3 regions of the Alteromonas sp. PRIM-21 genome follow, and region 1 is predicted to be linked to each of the others. Evidence: predicted binding sites of a transcription regulator. Region 1 holds the regulator's gene; each other region holds the start of a gene.
The links. The regulator FNR, encoded in region 1, switches genes on or off when oxygen is low (the NO sensors DNR and NnrR bind a similar motif). The targets are predictions, from matches to a motif close to TTGATCTAGATCAA.
Positions count from the first base shown of each region.

Region 2: IW644_RS12070 (OmpW family outer membrane protein) is a predicted target of FNR. The motif match lies at 3,499-3,512, and genes of this name have one in related genera.
Region 3: apt (adenine phosphoribosyltransferase) is a predicted target of FNR. The motif match lies at 2,656-2,669, and genes of this name have one in related genera.

Region 1 covers NZ_JADOEK010000003.1:113,573-120,086, reverse strand. The annotation lists gene ccoP (cytochrome-c oxidase, cbb3-type subunit III) at 1-308, shown strand, start outside; gene IW644_RS07200 (FixH family protein) at 539-1,018, shown strand; gene IW644_RS07195 (heavy metal translocating P-type ATPase) at 1,018-3,468, shown strand; gene ccoS (cbb3-type cytochrome oxidase assembly protein CcoS) at 3,470-3,700, shown strand; gene IW644_RS07185 (sulfite exporter TauE/SafE family protein) at 3,687-4,346, shown strand; gene fnr (fumarate/nitrate reduction transcriptional regulator Fnr) at 4,392-5,132, shown strand; gene uspE (universal stress protein UspE) at 5,326-6,249, shown strand; gene ttcA (tRNA 2-thiocytidine(32) synthetase TtcA) at 6,482-6,514, shown strand, end outside.
Region 2 covers NZ_JADOEK010000008.1:862-7,375, forward strand. The annotation lists gene IW644_RS12050 (glycosyltransferase family 2 protein) at 1-754, shown strand, start outside; gene IW644_RS12055 (gamma carbonic anhydrase family protein) at 781-1,323, shown strand; gene aroE (shikimate dehydrogenase) at 1,320-2,159, opposite strand; gene IW644_RS12065 (group II truncated hemoglobin) at 2,158-2,589, shown strand; gene IW644_RS12070 (OmpW family outer membrane protein) at 2,705-3,385, opposite strand; gene hemF (oxygen-dependent coproporphyrinogen oxidase) at 3,598-4,530, opposite strand; gene IW644_RS12080 (Sua5/YciO/YrdC/YwlC family protein) at 4,527-5,132, opposite strand; gene IW644_RS12085 (DNA topoisomerase family protein) at 5,190-5,732, opposite strand; gene IW644_RS12090 (DUF494 family protein) at 5,818-6,294, opposite strand; gene dprA (DNA-processing protein DprA) at 6,296-6,514, opposite strand, start outside.
Region 3 covers NZ_JADOEK010000007.1:734-7,247, reverse strand. The annotation lists gene dnaX (DNA polymerase III subunit gamma/tau) at 1-2,027, opposite strand, end outside; gene apt (adenine phosphoribosyltransferase) at 2,069-2,605, opposite strand; gene IW644_RS11150 (HvfC family RiPP maturation protein) at 2,905-3,669, opposite strand; gene IW644_RS11145 (HvfB family MNIO-type RiPP peptide maturase) at 3,666-4,517, opposite strand; gene IW644_RS11140 (HvfA family oxazolone/thioamide-modified RiPP metallophore) at 4,668-5,051, opposite strand; gene IW644_RS11135 (IS4 family transposase) at 5,321-6,514, shown strand, end outside.

The sequences.
Region 1 (6,514 bases):
GTATCGAAGAAGTGGTTAACTACGTACTTAGTTTAAGCGGTCGCGATGTGGACCCACAGCTAGCGAAAGCAGGTCAAGCTCGCTTTGCAGCATGTGCGGCTTGTCATGGTATGGATGGTAAAGGAAACCAAGCACTTGGTGCGCCAAACCTTACCGACAATATCTGGCTTTACGGCGGCAGCCACAGAGCAGTGACAGAAACGCTAACTTACGGTCGTAACGGTGTAATGCCCTCATTCAAGAAAACTTTGGGTGATGACAAAATTCACGTTGTTGCAGCGTATGTTTACAGCCTTTCAAATGATTAATGATTTAAATCATTAAATATCTTAAAAAGCCTCGTTACTACGGGGCTTTTTTTATGAGAAAATACAGCCATATAGACAGTGCCATTACGTACAAATTAAGTGGGCTGTAGGTGAGAATTACCAACACCATATTTATCGTTATTATGCAGTTCAAATTCGGCTGTCCACTAGTAATAATAGATATGTTGTTAGCGACCTTGCTAGTGAAGTAAAGACGAGTAAATAATTAAATGAATAGACCCTGGTATAAAGAATTCTGGCCCTGGTTTTTAATTGCCGTACCTATCATTACCCTGATCATGGGCGGCGTGTTGTTAAACCTTGCTATTTCTACTGAAGATAGCCTTGTTGTAGACGATTACTACAAAGAAGGTAAAGCAATTAATGCACGCTTGGACAAAGAGGCAATCGCCCGCCGTTTAAATATTACTACCGATTTAACCATCGAAGACGGTAGCATCGCGCTGCAGTTCCATTCAGGCATTCCTCAAGAAGGTAATGCGGTTAAGCTAAGCTTTTATCACGTCACGCTTGAAGAGCGTGATGTCAGCGTTTTACTAAGTCGCGACGCTAACGGTATTTATCGCGGTTTTATTGAAGAAAACCTAGACGGTAAATGGCGCATATCGCTCACACCTATTGATGATAGCTGGAAAATTCAAAACACGGTCTATCTACCCCATACTGGTAAAATGAAGTTCAATCCATAATGGCCAATCACGATTGTTACCATTGTGGGCTGCCTGTGGCAGCCGTAGACGATGGGAAATTCACTACTGTCATATTGGGGCAACAACGAGATATGTGTTGCCCAGGTTGTTTAGCGGTAGCTGAAGCTATTGTTAACAATGGTTTAGAAGACTATTACCAGTTTAGGACCGAACCTGCGCAAAAGTCTGACGATGGGATTTTGGAAACCTTAGACAAACTCAAAGTCTATGACGACCCTTCCCTTCAGGAAGAGTTTGTGTTTGAAGAAGGGCAAGATAAGCAAATTCAGCTAACCCTTGAAGGCATTACATGCGCTGCCTGTGGCTGGCTTATTGAAAAGCAATTATCGAAAGTTGAAGGCATCAAGCAAGTAGCTGTAAATGTTCAAGAGCGTCGGGCTTTAGTTACTTGGTCACCGTTTCAAATTAAGCTTAGCCAAATTCTCTCTACGCTGAAACGCATCGGCTATATTGGCTCTCCATTTCACCCTGATGAGCACGAAGCCAGTTATAAACGCGAGCAAAAAACCTTCCTTAAGAAGTTAGGGCTAGCAGGTATTATGACCATGCAGGTTATGATGCTGATGACAGGTCTTTATTTTGATTGGTTTGGCGCCATCGAATTAGAAACACGCCAGTATTTTTACTGGGTTGCCCTTACACTCACCACCCCGGTTGTACTGTATTCTGGAAGCACCTTCTATGTCGGTGCAGCTAAAGCGCTAAGCGCACGAACAGTTAATATGGATGTACCTGTTACGCTTGCCATATTTGGTACCTATATTGCCGGTATTCGCTCTACCATGCTAGAACAAGGCGAAGTGTATTTCGAATCCATTTGTATGTTCATTTTTCTGCTGTTGCTTAGCCGATTCTTAGAACATCGCAGTCGACACAGAGCGGCGCAGATTTCTGCCAATATGATGCAGTATGTTCCTGTGTCAGCGACTAAAATAATGCCAGATGGCAGCGTTACTGAATGCTTAGCAAAGCAACTAAAGGTGAACGATGTAGTGCTAGTTAAGCCCGGTGAGACAATTCCCATTGATGGGCTGGTAACAGAAGGTAACGCTGCGGTTGATGAGTCTATGCTAACGGGTGAATTTAACCCTGTGCGCAAGACAAACAACAGCGTTGTATATGGTGGTACCGTATGTCAGGATGGCAGCCTTACCATTACTGTTACGCAAACACTTAAAAATGCGCTGGTAAATCAAATTGTGAGGCTTCAAGCAAGTGCGATGGCCAGCAAACCCAAGGCCGCGCAAATAGCCGATAATTTTTCTCGATATTTTGTAACTGCGGTACTGCTGATTTCAGCGTTAACCTACACCTTTTGGGCCTATAACGGCAGTGTTGATGCATTTTGGATCACCATTTCGGTGCTAGTAGCAACCTGCCCTTGCGCCTTAGGGTTAGCCACACCATCAGCGCTCACTTGCGCTATGGCGAAATTAAACAGACAAGGCATTTTGCTAAAGCGAGCCGATGCTCTTGAGCAAATAACTGGCATTGACACTATCGCGCTCGACAAAACCGGTACGCTTACACAAGGTAAGTTCACTATATCAAACGCCTGGTATGCTGACGGCGTAGACAGCGACAGCGCGTTTTCCATTGCACGCGCACTTGAATCTCGCTCTGAGCACCCTATTGCTAAAGCCTTTAGCGGGGATAAAGCCTTTAGCGATAATAAGACCGTTAGCGGTGATAAAACGTCAAACGGCAACACCGTACACAAAGTGTCCAATTTTACGGTCACGCCAGGTGGTGGAATTAGCGGTGAAATTAATGACACACTATTTTGCATGGGCTCAGCAGCATTCAGTGTTCACGAATCACAGCAATCATTTATCGAGGGTTACCCCTCGGCTAATGTGTTTCTTACCGTCAAAGGCCGTATTATGGCGGCTTTTGAAGTTCGTGACTCACTGCGTGACGATACCCAAGAAACCCTCGATATATTGGCAAAAAGTCATACCCTAGCTGTATTAAGCGGCGATACACAGCAAAACGTCGACTCCCTAACGAAACCTTTACCAATTTCCACCGCTAAAGGGGGTCTTACCCCAGAACAGAAATACGAAGCGGTTCAAGCTATGCAGCAATCGGGCTCCAAGGTAATGATGATGGGCGATGGTATTAATGACGCGCCAGTGCTTGCTAGTGCCGATGTAGCGATAGCAGTAGGTAATGCGACAGATGTTGCGAAGACTGCTGCCGACGTGATATTGCTAGGCGACCAGCTACTTTCTGTACCGGAGTTAATTAAAACCTCGCACCAAGTGAAACAAAAAATAAGACAAAATATTGGTTGGTCGTTAGGTTACAATGTGCTGATCTTACCCTTCGCCGTATCAGGCCTGCTTTCACCGTGGATGGCGGTTGTTGGAATGTCATTAAGCAGTATCATAGTAGTGACAAACTCTACGCGACTTCTGGGCAAATAGTATGAGCATAATTTACGTTTTAATACCAATCGCGATCATCATAGTAGCTGTGGCAATTGTGATATTCTTCTGGGCGGTTAAAACCAATCAGTTTGAAGATTTAGACCGTCAGGGTTACAGTATTTTGTTTGATGATGACCTTCCGCCTGAGGAAAAAAAGCTCGCTGAGCAACGCAAGCAATTTCAGGATAGTAAAGTAGATAAAAGCCAAGAGTCGCATGGAGGGGATTAATTATTTCTCAGCCTTTCTTATCGGCTTAGCTGGCGGTGTTCACTGCGTGGGCATGTGCGGTGGTATAGTGGCAGCGCTAAGAATGGTGTCACCAAAAGGTGCTTCAGCATTACCCTATACCCTAGCCTACAATATAGGACGTATAGCAAGCTACACCATCGCTGGCGCGCTAACTGGGGCGCTTGGAAAAATAGCCGCCGACTACGTGCCCCTTGCCAACTATGCCCTATCTTTGCTTAGCGGCCTTATGCTGTTGTTGCTAGCCTGTTATTTAGGTAAATGGTGGACGGGTTTAACGGTATTGGAAAGCGCTGGAAAAGGATTGTTTTCTAAACTGCAGCCACTATCTAAGCGTTTTTTACCGTTCAAAACCCCTTTTAGCGCTATCCCTTATGGGTTTATCTGGGGCTGGTTACCTTGTGGATTAGTGTATTCAACACTTACTTGGTCTTTGGCTGCTGGCAATGCAGTACAAGGCGCCGCCGTGATGTTTTTCTTCGGTTTAGGTACTTTGCCAACGCTACTCGCAGCAAGTGCAGGCAGTCAGTATATTGTTAGTAGTTTTCAAAACAGTCACGTTAGACAACTCATCGCAGTAATAATGGCCATATATGCAGCCTATCTTATTCATGGCGCAATCGTTTAAAAATAGGTGTATTATTGTCGTGGGGTCTTTAAAAGAGCATGCATTATGAGCAAAGGAAGCCAATTTTCTATTCACTGTCAAAACTGTAGCTTTAGTCACCTGTGTTTACCCGTTGCACTAAACAAAACAGAAATTGAATCTCTTGACGATATAATCGAGCGCAAAAAACCGCTTCATAAAGGCGATACGCTCATTCAAACTGGCGATAAATTTCGTTCCCTTTTTGCGGTAAGAACAGGTTCTTTTAAATCATTTGTAACTAATCAAGAAGGTGAAGAGCAAATCACCGGCTTCCACTTCCCGGGTGATATTATTGGTTTTGATGCCCTGCGTGAAAGTAAGCATCAAAGTTACACTTCTGCGCTAGAAACCGCCATGGTGTGTGAACTGCCTTATGACACACTTGATGAAATGTCGGTTCAATTTCCCAAACTACGCCATCAGATCATGAGCTTTATGAGCGCTGAGATAAAACAAGATCACGACATGATCATGCTTTTAAACAAGCGTACTGCTGAAGAGCGTTTGCTGTATTTTATATCACACCTTTCCCAGCGTTTTGAAGAGCGTGGCTTTTCGCACAGAGAGTTTCACCTAACTATGACCCGAAACGAAATCGGCAACTATTTAGGCTTAACGATAGAAACCATTAGCCGTCTATTAAGTCGTTTTCAGAAGGAAAACATTATCAAGGTAGACGGAAAATTGATCTCTATTTTGGATTTTGATCGGTTAAATACCAAGCTAGAGGCGTTAAATGGCCCTAGCGTAGTTTGTAACGGTTAATTTATTCTTCTTTTATCTTAAGCGCGCTACATGCGCGCTTTTTAGTTTATCAACGAATTATTTACGCCTTGATCCAAAACAACTCACGTTTTTCTAAATGTCGTTTATAGTTAATGTAAATGGTTTATATAAACTGTTTTGAAACAATATCGATGTCGACAGCGATACGAAGCTTTGTAGTTGAGGAGACGTTATGATTGAGTGTAAACGAATTCTTGCCGTGGTGGACGCGGAACGCGACAACCAGCCTGCCCTAAGCCGTGCCTATGAACTTGCATCAAAAACCGGCGCCACGGTTACCGCTATGATGGTGGTATATGATTTGTCTTACGATATGACAACCATGCTTAGCCCCGACGAACGTGAATCAATGCGCGATGCCGTTACAAAAGAACACGCCAAATGGCTATCTGCCCAGCTAAAAGAACAAGGCTTTTCAGAGACCGATATTGTGGTTGAGTGGAACAACCGTGCTTATGAGTCGATTATTTATTACGCCCTTAATAACCAAATTGACTTAGTAGTAAAAGCTACTAAAAAACATGACGACCTTGCGTCAGTGATCTTTACACCTACGGACTGGCACTTAATGCGCAAATGCCCTCGCCCTGTACTACTCGTGAAAGAACATGATTGGCCAGAAGGCGGTGAAATCATTGCTGCAGTGAACGTAGGGAGCGAAGATGATGAACACGCTGCACTAAACGACAAGCTTACATTAATCGCGAATGACTATGCCTCTTTGCTGAAAGGTAACGTTAATTTAGTCAACAGCTACCCTTCAACACCACTCAACATTGCCATCGAAGTGCCGGAGTTTGACCCAGACACGTATCACGATGCGGTAAAAAACCATCATATTAAAGAAATGCGTAGTCACGCACTCAAATACGGTATTCCAGATAATAAATGTGTGGTTAAAGAAGGCTTACCTGAAAAAGTTATCCCACAAGTAGCAAAAACACTGGATGCAGAGTTAGTTGTAATAGGTACCGTGGGACGGGTGGGTATTTCAGCAGCGCTTATTGGCAATACTGCCGAACACGTTATCGATGAACTGAATTGTGACGTATTAGCAATTAAGCCCGATGGATTTGAATCACCTATAACCGTGTAGTTAACGACTTAATTGCGCTTAAATATCAAGACACTTAATGGCGACAAATGGCGAGTCGGCGATGGGCGCTTTTCATAAAAAAACTCGCATTTAGCGGTTAATTACGCGAATTAATAACACACGCTTTAATCAGTACTTAACGCTTCTCGATAAATTTAACCACTCAGCCATAGTCTCGAAAAGGCGCTTTAATGTATAATGACGCCTTTATCACAAACCAAGCTAGTTAATTATGAGTTTAGGCACAAGCAGTGCTGACGCGCCG
Region 2 (6,514 bases), on a different contig from region 1:
TTTCTTCGAACAAACCGCAGATAACTTCGAAATTGTTATTGCGGACGACGGCTCTCGTGAAGACACTAAAGCACTTATCCAACGTCTCAAGCAAGAAACAGATATACCTATCAAACACGTCTGGCAAGAAGACGATGGTTTCCAAAAGTGCCGTATTCTTAATAAAGCTATTGTAGCCTCTGAGGGCGAATACTTAATTTTCACAGATGGCGACTGCATTCCTCGAAACGACTTTGTAGAGCAACATCTAAGACTATCAGAGAAAAATACCTATCTTTCTGGTGGGTATTTCAAATTACCCATGAGTGTAAGTAAAGCAATCACACGTGAGGATATCGTAAGTCAGCGAGCATTCAATGTGGATTGGTTAGTTAGTAAAGGTTTAAAAAAGACGCATAAAACGATGAAGCTCACTGCAAGAGGAGCCTGGGCAGAGTTTTTAAATAAGATAAGCCCGGCTCGCCCGACTTGGAATGGACATAGCGCTTCATGTTACAAAGAGCACATTCTGGCAGTAAACGGTTTTGAGGAAACTATGCAATATGGTGGTCAAGATTGCGAATTTGGCGACCGATTAGTTAACTATGGCCTAAAAGCTAAACGCATACGTTATTCAGCTGTGTGCATACACCTTGACCATAAACGCGGATATGTTACGCCTGAAATGCTACAGAGAAGCAAAGCGATACGTGAAGATACTAAAAAGAATAAAGTAATAAAGGCACGTGTAGGAATAGAAGAATCATCACAGTAAAACAGTAATAAATAAGAGTTGCGCCAATGCATAAACCAATTGATAGTTTTAAAGGTGTCTCACCTACTTTAGGAAAGAATGTCTATATTGATGACTCGGCAAGAATAGTCGGTGATGTAGTATTAAAAGATGATGCCAGTATTTGGCCATTGGTTGCTGCACGCGGTGACGTGAACAAGATTCGTATTGGCGCTCGCAGTAATATACAAGACGGCAGTGTTTTGCACGTTACCCGTAAATCAGAGAAAAACCCTGATGGGTTTCCACTTATTATTGGTGACGACGTTACCATTGGGCACAAGTGTATGCTGCATGGCTGCCAATTAGGTAATCGTATTCTGGTCGGTATGGGCGCTATTGTAATGGATGGTGTCGTTGTTGAAGACGATGTGTTCATTGGCGCAGGTACATTAGTACCGCCAAACAAAAGATTAGAGAGCGGATTTCTTTATGTAGGAAACCCCATGCAAAAGAAAAGGCCACTCAACGACGCTGAAATGGCATTTCTAAAACAGTCAGCCGTGAACTATGTAGTATTAAAAGATGAGTACCTAGAAGAAGCGAACTAGTTTCGCTTCTCACTTTGCTCAACAATATCTCTAACCTGTTTCACAATGTCCGAGGTATCAGGTCGCTTTTGTGTCCATATATAGAATGCTTCGGCAGCTTGCTCAACTAGCATCCCTAACCCATCTATTTGCGTATTAACACCTAGCTCAGCCGCATCTCTCATAAAGCGCGTAGGCGAGTTTTTATAAACCATGTCGTAAACCACTTCACAGTGTTGTAAAACACCATCGTTCAAACTACACGGCAACTCATTATTTAAACTAGCGGCTGTTGAATTGATAATAATATGAGGTGCTATCGATGCGATATCTTCAAGAGGCACCACCTGCACTTTTGCGTTAGACGCGGCGCTTGCGACTTCGTCAGCTTTTGCTTTCGTTCTGTTCGCAATAGTCAGTGAAGCAGCGCCCGCTTTTAATAACGGAGAAATAACACCACGGGCTGCACCGCCGGCACCGATAAGCAATACGCGTTTATCTTTAATTTTCACGCCACTATTTAGTAAATCATTTACTAGTCCAACACCGTCTGTGTTGAACCCTAATAGTTCACCAGTGTCACTATTCATTAACGTATTAACAGCTTGTGCATCTTTAGCTGCTTGGTCATCTACTTGTGCTAAGTTAAAGGCATCAAGCTTAAAAGGCATGGTGACATTGCAGCCTACAGCGTTTTCTTGAGCTAAAAACGCTTTGGCCGCTTCAACAAAACCATCTTCAGGCGCAAGTATCTTTTCATAAGAAATCTTTTCTCCAACTTGATCAGCAAACATTTGATGAATAGTTGGTGATAAACTCTGTGCAATAGGATTTCCGAATACAGCGAATTTTTTCATGGGAATACGAGACTTATTTAATATAAAGAAGAAAAGCGATAGTCGTGCTTCGCAGAGTACACCATATGAGCGTATAGGTGGAGAGGAGAAAGTACGAGAATTAGCAAATACGTTTTATGACATTATGGAGACCGATCCACTTGCAAATGAACTACTTGCTATTCACCCTCAGCCATTAGACAGAATTCGTCATGTATTCTTTTTATATTTGAGTTTATGGCTGGGTGGTCCTGACGATTATCAGCAGCAATTTGGCCCCCCCCGTTTGCGTGCACGCCACCTTCCCTACACAGTAACACCAGAGTTAAAGGCGCAGTGGATGTATTGTATGCGCAAAGCCATGTTTAAAACGGTAGAAGATATCGCTTTAGCTCAACAGTTACTTGATGCACTTGATCAACTTGCCAATCACATGGTGAATACAAAATAAAAAAGCGCGTTGAAAGGAATAACCTTTTAACGCGCAAGTCCCCTGTTACTGTCTACGCTCTTCGTGGCGTATAAAGTAGTGCAATTGTGAAAGCTTCAACTGTTAGGTTTAGGCCTTAGAAGGTATAGCCTACCGATATCGTGTACACCCAAGGGTCTATTTCAATATCACTAACCTTTCCAGCAGCATCGCCCACTTTGAAGGTGGCTTCTGTATCAATATCTATGTAACGAACCGATGCGTTCACATGCCACTTAGTATCTATTTGATAGTCCATACCAACCTGAGCCGATACACCAAATGAGTTATCAAGCGATAGGTCGCTTAAGCCCGCAGTTTCATTTGCGCCCGTAAACTCTTCGTCAAAGATAAAGGTATAGTTGATACCTGCACCAATGTACGGCTGAAATGCAGAGCTTGCGTCGTTGAAGTAATAGTTTGCGGTTAATGTAGGAGGAAGGTGCGTCACTTCACCAAGCTGGTTCCCTGTACCAAGAGGGTCTGCAACAGAAAAGTTCACGTCGTGCTTAAAAGGCGTTGCTGCAAGCAGCTCGATATTAATATTATCGGTAATAAAGTACGCAACGTTCAAACCTAGCTGGGTATCATTATCAATATTAAGGGCAACACCGAGGTCTGTTCCACCAGCGACAATGTTAGAAGTAGATTCGTCAGGAGCAACGGTAGTTAGACCGCCACGGACAATCCAATCGCCCTGTTGATGAGCGCTAGCTAGAGGTGAAAGTGCAGCAATTGTAAGACAAAGTGCAGATGCAGATAAAAAGTGTTTGCGCATGATGTGTCTCTTTTGTGTTTAACTAAGATGGCGCTACTTTACGCCCTTGGTTAAGAGAAACATTGATCCAGCGCAAGCTTGGTAACTCACTGAAACAAAGATGATATTCGGACTTGATGCAGATCAAAAAACGCCGTGTGTTCAACTCGCACGGCGTTTTCGTTATTAATGACGTCAGATAAATCGGTAAAAGCGACCTTACTAAATTAAATTCACCAGTCAGTAGGTTTTAACCAATCAGTTAACTTAGCTTCAGCACTACCCGGTGCGGGCGTATAGCAATATTCCCAGCGGGCTAACGGCGGCATCGACATTAAAATAGACTCTGTGCGCCCTCCGGTTTGTAATCCAAACAGGGTACCGCGGTCGAATACTAGATTGAATTCAACGTAGCGACCTCGGCGATATAGCTGGAAGTCTCGCTCTCTTTCACCAAAATCGGTTTGCTTACGGCGTTCTACAATAGGAACGTAAGCATCAATAAAGCCATTGCCTACCGCCTGCATAAACGCAAATGACTGTTCAAAGCCCAACTCATTCAGGTCATCGAAGAACAACCCTCCCACGCCGCGGGTTTCGTTGCGATGCTTTAAATAAAAGTAATCGTCACACCACTTTTTATACTTAGGGTACACATCATCGCCAAACGGCTTACATAATTTCTTTGCGGTATCATGCCAGTGCACAACGTCATCTTTGAACGGGTAAAACGGCGTTAAGTCAAAACCACCACCAAACCACCAGATAGGTGCTTCACCTTCTTTTTCCGCAATGAAAAAGCGAACATTTGCGTGTGACGTCGGGATATACGGGTTATGTGGGTGGATAACAAGTGATACGCCCATTGCTTGAAAGTTTCTGCCCGCAAGCTCAGGACGATTTGCCGTTGCTGATGCTGGCATTTGGCTGCCAAACACGTGTGAAAAGTTAACGCCGCCTTGCTCAATCACCGCACCGTTTTTTAAGACTCGAGAGCGACCACCGCCGCCTTCTTCACGCTGCCAACTGTCTTCGACAAACTGACCTTTTCCGTCGGCGAGCTCGAGGGTTTGGCAGATTGTGTCCTGCAGCCCTAGTAGATAGCTTTTTACTTGTTCTATTACTTCAGCGGCATTTTTACCGTCCAGTAATTCTGCTGATGTCATGCTCTTATTACCTCTGCTGTGTCACCATCGCGAATGGTACTGGGTTTAGTTGCACCACCTACTGCACCGTCAACGTAGAAAACGGAATCAGCGAATACGGCTTTTGCCTCTTCAGTAGTGGTGGCTGGCGGTTGACCGGTTAGGTTAGCACTTGTAGAAACAAGTGGCTTCCCTAACTTATTGCACAGCTCTACTACTACTGGATGATTAGTTACGCGCACTGCTATTTTACTATGCTTACCGGTTAACCAAACAGGCGCCGATGACGACTTAGGTAATAGCCAAGTGTTCGGGCCAGGCCAGCTTGAGAAAATATCGGTGCGACGATGTGGTTGTATGGCATTGTCGTTAACATAGGGCAATAGCTGACTGTAATTAGCAGCTATTAAAATAACGCCCTTTTCTACTGGTCGCTGTTTTATCTCTAACAGCGCATTTACCGCTGCTTCATTGTCTGGGTCACATCCGATGCCCATCACCGCTTCGGTTGGATAAACGATTAAACTTCCCGCTTCAAAAGCGGCAACAACAGGGTCTACTTCAGATGTATTAGCCTCAACGGGTGTAAACGTATTCACGTTCCCATTTTGGGTATCAGACATGGTTTTGATCTCTTTGTATAGTTCTTGGTTTAGTTGTTCGTTTAGTTAATCATATAACTACTTTTTAAAGCCACAACTAGGCTGAGGGCACTGTAGCTGCCCCTTTTTATCTATCAATACTCCCCAACCGCAGTCTGGGCAGCTTTCACTTATCGGCGTGAAATTTAGCACATATCGACATTGTGGATAATGATTACACGCAAAAAACTGTTTACCGTATTTATTAGTACGCGAGATCAAATGCCCTTTCTTACATTTTGGGCAATCTACCAAGGTGTCTTCTTTTTCTTTAATGGGCTCTATGTGATGGCACGTAGGGAAATTTGTACAGCCAATAAACATACCAAACCGCCCCTTTTTTATAGCAAGGTCAGAAGAACATTCGGGGCAAGCTATACCATCTAAGGTTTTAAGAATAGTGGTTTGTTTATCGTGAAGCGGCTTACTGAAGTTGCATTCAGGGTAGCCCGTACACCCAAGGAACGGGCCTGATTTACTGTTCTTTATATGAAGGGGCTTGCCGCACTCGGGGCAGTCTCCGAAATTATCATCTAGAGCATGCTCGTGCGCTGAAAAAAGTGAGTGGTCTATTTTAGACATGTATTAGACGTTAAGGCCTTAACGCGCTGTAATTTCACAGCGCATTTTGTAAGTAAAGATTTAAGTACCAGTGACTACGACTGCATTAATGCAGCACGCCATCTGGTTCTTCGAACAAAAGATCTTCCATTTGCGCGTAGGCTTTCTCTTTGCCAGGTACGTTGAATAGTACCATTAGCACAACCCACTTGAGGTCTTCTAAACAGAACTCATTGGAATCGATTTCCATAACGCGGTCTATCACCATTTCACGCGTAGACGCGTCTAGTACATTAACCTGTTCTAAGAACATAAGAAAACCACGACATTCTACATCTAAACGCATCTGTTCTTCGTGGGTGTAAATACGACTTAGGCTGGTGCTAATCCCTTTACAAAAATACGGTTTTATATCCGTTTCTTGCAGAGCCGCTAGCTTTTCTAACCATGCGAGGGCTTTATAAATCTCATCGTGATGGAAACCTGCGCGCACAAGTTCTTCCGTCAACTCGTCTTGATCAACACGAATTTCCGTTTCACTGTGTATGAAGTTTTCAAACAGATACATGAGGATATCGAACATATTATTTTCCCCTCAATTTAACGTAACCACCAGGGACAGCGGCTACTAAACCACGCAACTCATATTCTAATAATGATGCCATTGCTTGCGATACTGATAAGGCATTGCGCTGGGCTATAACATCAATAGCGGTGATGTCATAATCCACACTAGCTAATAATTTATCGGTTGCCAAGTTATTCGCTGCACTTTTTTCGTTTTGCTCGTTAACATCCAAGCC
Region 3 (6,514 bases), on a different contig from region 1:
GTAAAACGCGCTTGAATATCACTTGCACTTTCAGATTTAGCATCGGCTACACTGTTGCTCTTTGCATCAGCGTCTTGAGCTTTTCTCTGCTTTAACTTTTGACGAAGCGCCAACATATCAGCCGTAGAAGTAAGCTGCTCTTCGGCGGTTAATGAGGACGCTTCGTTCTCGTGCGCCAATGACTCGCTGTTTTTATCAGAGCCTTTAGCGTTATGAGAGCCCTCAGCGTCATAAGAGCCCTCAGCGTCATAGGAGCCCTCAGCGTTATGAAAACCCTCAGCGCTTTGAAAACCTTCAAAACCTAAGGAGCTTTCATCTTCTGACGGAGGTGGCATACCGTCCATGTACGCATCTAACGGAGGTCCATCGAAATGTTGCGCTGCTTCACTATGGGGCGCGCTGACTTCGTTTGGCGTTGGTTCAAGCTCTGCGGCAACGCTTTCTGTTTGAACCGCGGTGTTTTCTACGGGTAGTTCTTCAATAGACGAAGTTGGTGGTAACTTTACGGATTCATCATCATGTTCAGCATCACGCTCAAGCGCTGCTGTTTGAGTTGACGTTGTACCCGACGCTACAGAGGGCGACGTCGACTGAGTATTGTCTTCACGCAACTTGCTTTCATCAACAACGGCATATTCCTGCTCTTGCCGTGGCTCAAATTGAGACGTCGATTGAGGCTGTTCTTGCGGCTCTTTTTCAATTACAGATGCAGCAGGTGCCTCTGGGTTAGATGGCGTAATTTCTAATGACAGAGCCGAAGTAGATTCTGTTTGTGGTGTTGACGGAGCCTTCTCCTGCACGTTGTTTGCAGAAGTTTCGCTTAGCGGCGCTTCCTCCTGCTTACCGACGTTTCCCGGGCCACCACTGGAAGAAGCATGATCTACAGGTAAACTATGCTCACTCCTCCCACTTTCAATCTCATTTGGTGTATGTTCAATGGGAATATTTGGCGCAAACGACATCATACGCATTAACGTCATTTCAAAAGCGCTTTTGCCATCTGCCGCAAAAGGTAAGTCTTTTCTGCCTTGAAGTGCAATTTGATAGAGTAGCTGCACTTGCTCTGCCGGAATAGTTTTGGCTAATTGAAATATCGCTTTGGCAGACGTGGTTTCTAACTTACATGCTTCTGGCACCCATTGCGTTAATGCTATTTGGTGCAGTAGGCTAGCCAACTCGCTGTGTACGTTGTCATAATCTGGTGCTTGCTCTGCGATATCATTCACCAGCTGCAACACCTCAGCCGGGCTTTTGTTTACCACAGCGTGTACTACTTTAAGCAACTGGTTCTTGTCCATCAACCCAAGCATATCGGTTACCACCGATGCCAGAACTTGATTTCCGCCTTGCGCAATCGCTTGGTCCGTTAAACTTAGCGCATCACGCATACTGCCCTGAGCCGCTCTAGCTAAAAGCGCGAGTGCCTGTTGTTCAAATGACAGCTGTTCATGCTCTAAAATATGCTTAAGCTGTCCAACAATCTGCTCCCGAGACATCGCTTTCAAATTGAACTGCAAGCAACGGGATAAAATGGTTATGGGAAGCTTCTGTGGATCAGTGGTCGCTAGTAAGAACTTGACGTGTGGAGGTGGCTCTTCTAACGTTTTCAACAGCGCATTAAAGCTGTGTTTTGAAAGCATGTGTACCTCATCAATAAGGTACACTTTATAGCGTCCGCGAGTAGGCTTGTATTGCACGTTGTCAAGAAGTTCGCGAGTATCCTCGACTTTGGTTCTTGATGCTGCGTCAATCTCTAATAAATCAACGTAGTTGCCCTGTTCTATCTCTTTGCAGGTGTTACATTGACCGCAAGGGTTTGCCCCTTGCCCTTCTTCGCAGTTAAGACTTTTTGAAAAAATACGCGCAATCGTGGTTTTGCCCACACCTCGCGTACCGGTAAAAAGGTATGCGTGGTGTAAACGGTCGTTATCTAAAGCGTTTGAAATGGCAGAGACGACATGTTCCTGACCTACAAGTTCACTGAACTTGCCTGGTCTCCACTTCCTTGCTAGTACCTGATAACTCATTATTACGTATTTCGCCTTTTGCTAATTATGCTTTACAGCGATTATTCGCCTTCAAATTCACAAATTGAATAACTCTCAATATCAAGCTGATTCAATTTTTGCTCGCCGCCTAAATCGGGAAGATTAATGATGAACCCTGCGTGGTTGATTTCGCCACCTAGAGAACGAATTAGCTTTGCAGATGCAGCTATAGTGCCGCCAGTTGCAAGTAGATCATCAATAAGAAGGACTTTATCGCCTGGCTCTATAGCATCTTTATGGATTTCCAACGTATCCATGCCGTATTCCAGTTCGTAGCTCTCACTTACTACTTCACGAGGAAGTTTGTTGGGTTTTCTTACTGGAACGAAACCAATGCCCATTTCGATGGCCAATGGCGCACCAAATAGGAATCCGCGCGCTTCAGTACCCGCAATTTTGGTGAAGCCCATACCTTGATACTTTTCTACAAGTAAAGAGATACAGCTACTGAATGCTTTGTGATCTTCTAAAACGCTGGTCACATCTCTAAATAAAATACCTGGCTTAGGATAGTCAGGTACGGTTTTCACTACTGATTTAATATATTCTGCAGTCACAATTTTGCCTTGAATGTCTGCGTTATAACCAGAAGGTGAACCAGCCGGCGATGATATGCATCAACGGGAACGCAATTAAAGTTACTAGCGAAGCTAGAAAGTACCACTTGTTATAGACTTCTTTGAAATCTGAATTGTTAGCCATTTGCACTACCTAAACAATTTTTGTGAACAAAAAAATGGTGCTAAATGTTAATCGAAAGCAAGCTCGATTGACAGCGCTAATGTGACTGATCGCTCACTTTCAATACAGATCCTGGCGAAAGTTTAATATAAAGCAGTTAAATACTCTTTTTTAGCTAGCGTACAGGAAGAAATATCCCTTTTTGAAGCATATCCATGAGGGTTTGGTTCATGCCATTTACAAGCACATTCGAGGGTATTTGAGGAAGTTGTTGACATAAAGACTTGGATAATTGTTCTATTTTCATTCCCTGCTCACTTTGCTCCAGCGTGTTGACTAAAATAGCCGTTACCGGGTTAACATGAGCAAATTGTACGTTATAGTCGCGATCTCTATAGACTACATAGAACTGTTGTTCTTGAGCAGGTTGCTCAGGAATATAGTCCTCACCAATTAAATGAACTTCAAAGTGATAGGCAGCTAATGAAGCATACGGCGAAACTCTTATAGCATTAACTGCATGATCTTGGGTGTAGAACTCAATATCTTCTTCGTTTTTTCTTATACTGACATCAAGCTCTAACCATTCATAATGAGCAAGTTCTGCGATAAAATCAGGCAAATCCAACCCAAAAGACGGTGCTGTTGATAAGTACTCAACGAACTCTTTACTGATTTCTGCAAAATAAGGCGATCGGCATTCGTGCTCAATAAAAAACTGACGCACAACACTCTCCCACCCTTTCTCCCCGTACAATTTTAATACGATAGATTTTAGAACTGGGAAGCCTGTACTAACGAAGTTATCTATATTATTAAAAAATAAAGACTGATAGATTTTCATTCGACGGGCGTTATCTCTGTCAGTGTCTCGATAAGTTTGTGGATCTTTTATCGCCTCGACGAACGATTTTTGGGTGCGCTGAAATGATTGCGTCATGCGACACTTCCATTTACGACTGATTCTCTAATAACTCCGCACTTTGTCTGAATCTGCTTAATCTTCCTTACTTCTGACAATAACTCGCGCAAAGGAGGAATATTAAAGTCACGTTCTAACAAAGTGGGAAACACTCCATGAGTAAGGTAGGCGTGCTCTAATAAATCCCATACTGGCTCGATGACATCTGCGCCGTGTGTATCAACCTTTAGATCCTCAGCTTCGTCATAGTGACCCGCAATATGCCCATAAACAATTTTTTCAGAAGGAAGGCCGTTGATAAATGATTTTGCGTCATATTTGTGGTTAATGCTGTTCACGTACACGTTATTTACATCAAGAAGCATTTGGCATCCTGACTCTTTTAATATATTTGTAGTGAATTCCAATTCATCCATTTCCTGACCGGGTGCAATGTAATAAGAGACATTCTCTAAAACCAGTGGCCGCTCAATAATATCTTGAACTTGAACAATGCGAGACACAACGTGCTTAATAGCTTGTTCAGTAAAAGGAATTGGCATTAGATCGTACATATGACCGTTACCAGAACAAAAGCTTAAGTGCTCACTGTACAATGCAATATTATTAGCATCTAAAAATCGCTTAACGGTTTTTACGAACTCAACGTCTAGCTTGTCGCTACTTCCGATAGACAAAGATAAACCATGGGTGGTAAAAGAAGCTTGTGAAGATGCTTGCTGAAATTGATTTTGGTACTTTCCACCAAGTGGGATCCAGTTTTCAGGTGCAACTTCCCAGAAATCAACCTCCGATGGCAACGTGGGTAATAGCTCTTTTAGCATTTCCCTACGAAAGCCTAAGCCAGCGCCATAGATGTCTTTCATATTTCCCCCTTCTACCTCATGGGATTACATAATATCAACTTACGTTATAAGACAGAAATGGCCATCATTCGACAGCCATTTTTACTAAACGTAACTCGTGTAGCGTTTCATTACTTTATAATAAGCTACACAATGTTTTTTGAGTGGCAATTACATGCTGCCGCATTTGCCTTCACCGCACTTGCCTTCTTTACCAGCTTTCTTGTCGCCGCCACATTTACCTTCGCCACACTTGCCTTCTTTTTCAGCTTTCTTGTCGCCGCCACATTTACCTTCGCCGCACTTGCCTTCTTTTTCAGCTTTCTTGTCGCCGCCACATTTACCTTCGCCGCACTTGCCTTCTTTTTCAGCTTTCTTGTCGCCGCCGCATTTACCTTCACCACACTTGCCTTCTGCAGCGAATTGGCTGTAGCCAGATTCTAGTGCCTGTATACCAAATGGATTAACGTCTGCTACTGCAACTGTTGACGCCAAAGAGCCAATTACAACTGCACCCAAAGCTGTAGCTACTGATGATTTTTTAATTTGTTTCATTGATGTACCCTCAATAATATTAGTCATGTTTGACGTACAGTAAGCACGTGTACTTTAAAAGACCTTATGGGCTTAAAGGTTATTTCACAAAAAATTAATTTTTTTACAATTATTTCTTATCTAATTGATATTACTGATTTTTACATAAGTTTAAATGCACATTAAAGCTTCAATAAGTAACAAGTTTTGGGGTCAGAGTCTGAGGTATCCCCACAAATAAACTAATGATATCAGTGAGATAAAAAAGACAGGAACATTCATGACGTTTGGTGATCAGATCAATCGCCAAACTTCACCGAGACCAAACAGCCATGAATGCCCTATCTATTGTGAACAAAGTCGTTACGCTTGTCAGCTACAATATGCATAAAACTCGTCTAAATGCGGTCACGGCGTGCGTCAAAAGTCTGCTTAATGGAAGCGCTGCAACCGTAACCAGCATAGGTCGAGGGATAAACACTAAAGCCTTTGAAAAACATAGGATTAAACGTGCAGACCGCTTGCTCTCAAATCCGCATTTACTAAGTGAAACACCGCTCATCTATGCATCTATATGCCAACTATTTTGCGGCAACACAACACGCCCTGTTATCTCAATAGATTGGTCAGATTTAGACGACCGTAAAGCGCATTTTCTTTTACGCGCGGCAGTATCTCTGAAAGGAAGGCCCATCACACTTTACCAAGAAGTACATTGCAACAAGACCAAAGAGAAACCTGCTACACACAAGGCATTTTTAAAGGCGTTACACGCTATATTACCTTCAAATTGCCGACCCATTATCGTTACCGATGCAGGGTATAAATCGCCTTGGTTCAGAGAAGTTAGGGCCCTAGGATGGGACATTGTTGGGCGTATCCGCAAGCCACATCTTTACTCGCTTGATAGAGGAAATACGTGGCAATGTATTCGTCGTTTATACGCACAAGCAACCTGTCGACCGAAGCGTTTTGATAACAGCCAAATAGTAAGGAGCAACCCCTTTACCTGCACGCTAGTTCTTTTTAAACAGAAATCTAAAGGGCGTCATGCTTCAAATTCAGATGGTACACGTAAAGCCTCAAAACGCTCAAAAGTTCATGCGCAAGGGGCGAAAGATCCATGGCTATTAGCGACATCACTGGCACCTCATCGAAGCTTATCGAAGCAAGTAGTGGCCATTTACAGGCAACGAATGCAAATTGAAGAAGGCTTTAGAGACATGAAAAGCACGAAGTTCGGGCTTGGCTATGAACAGAATAAAAGCGTGAAAAAGCAACGTCTAATAATACTGATATTGCTGACAACGTTAGCGTCACTCGTGGCTATATTACTGGGTATGGTGCTCGTCTCATCGAATAGGCATCGGCGCTTCCAAGCCAATACCGAAACCAGAAGCGTGCTGTCATTCCATTACCTTGGACTCAGGGCTGTCGCTTGTCGAATGCGATTTACTATGCGACAGTGGAAAGCTGCACTCAAA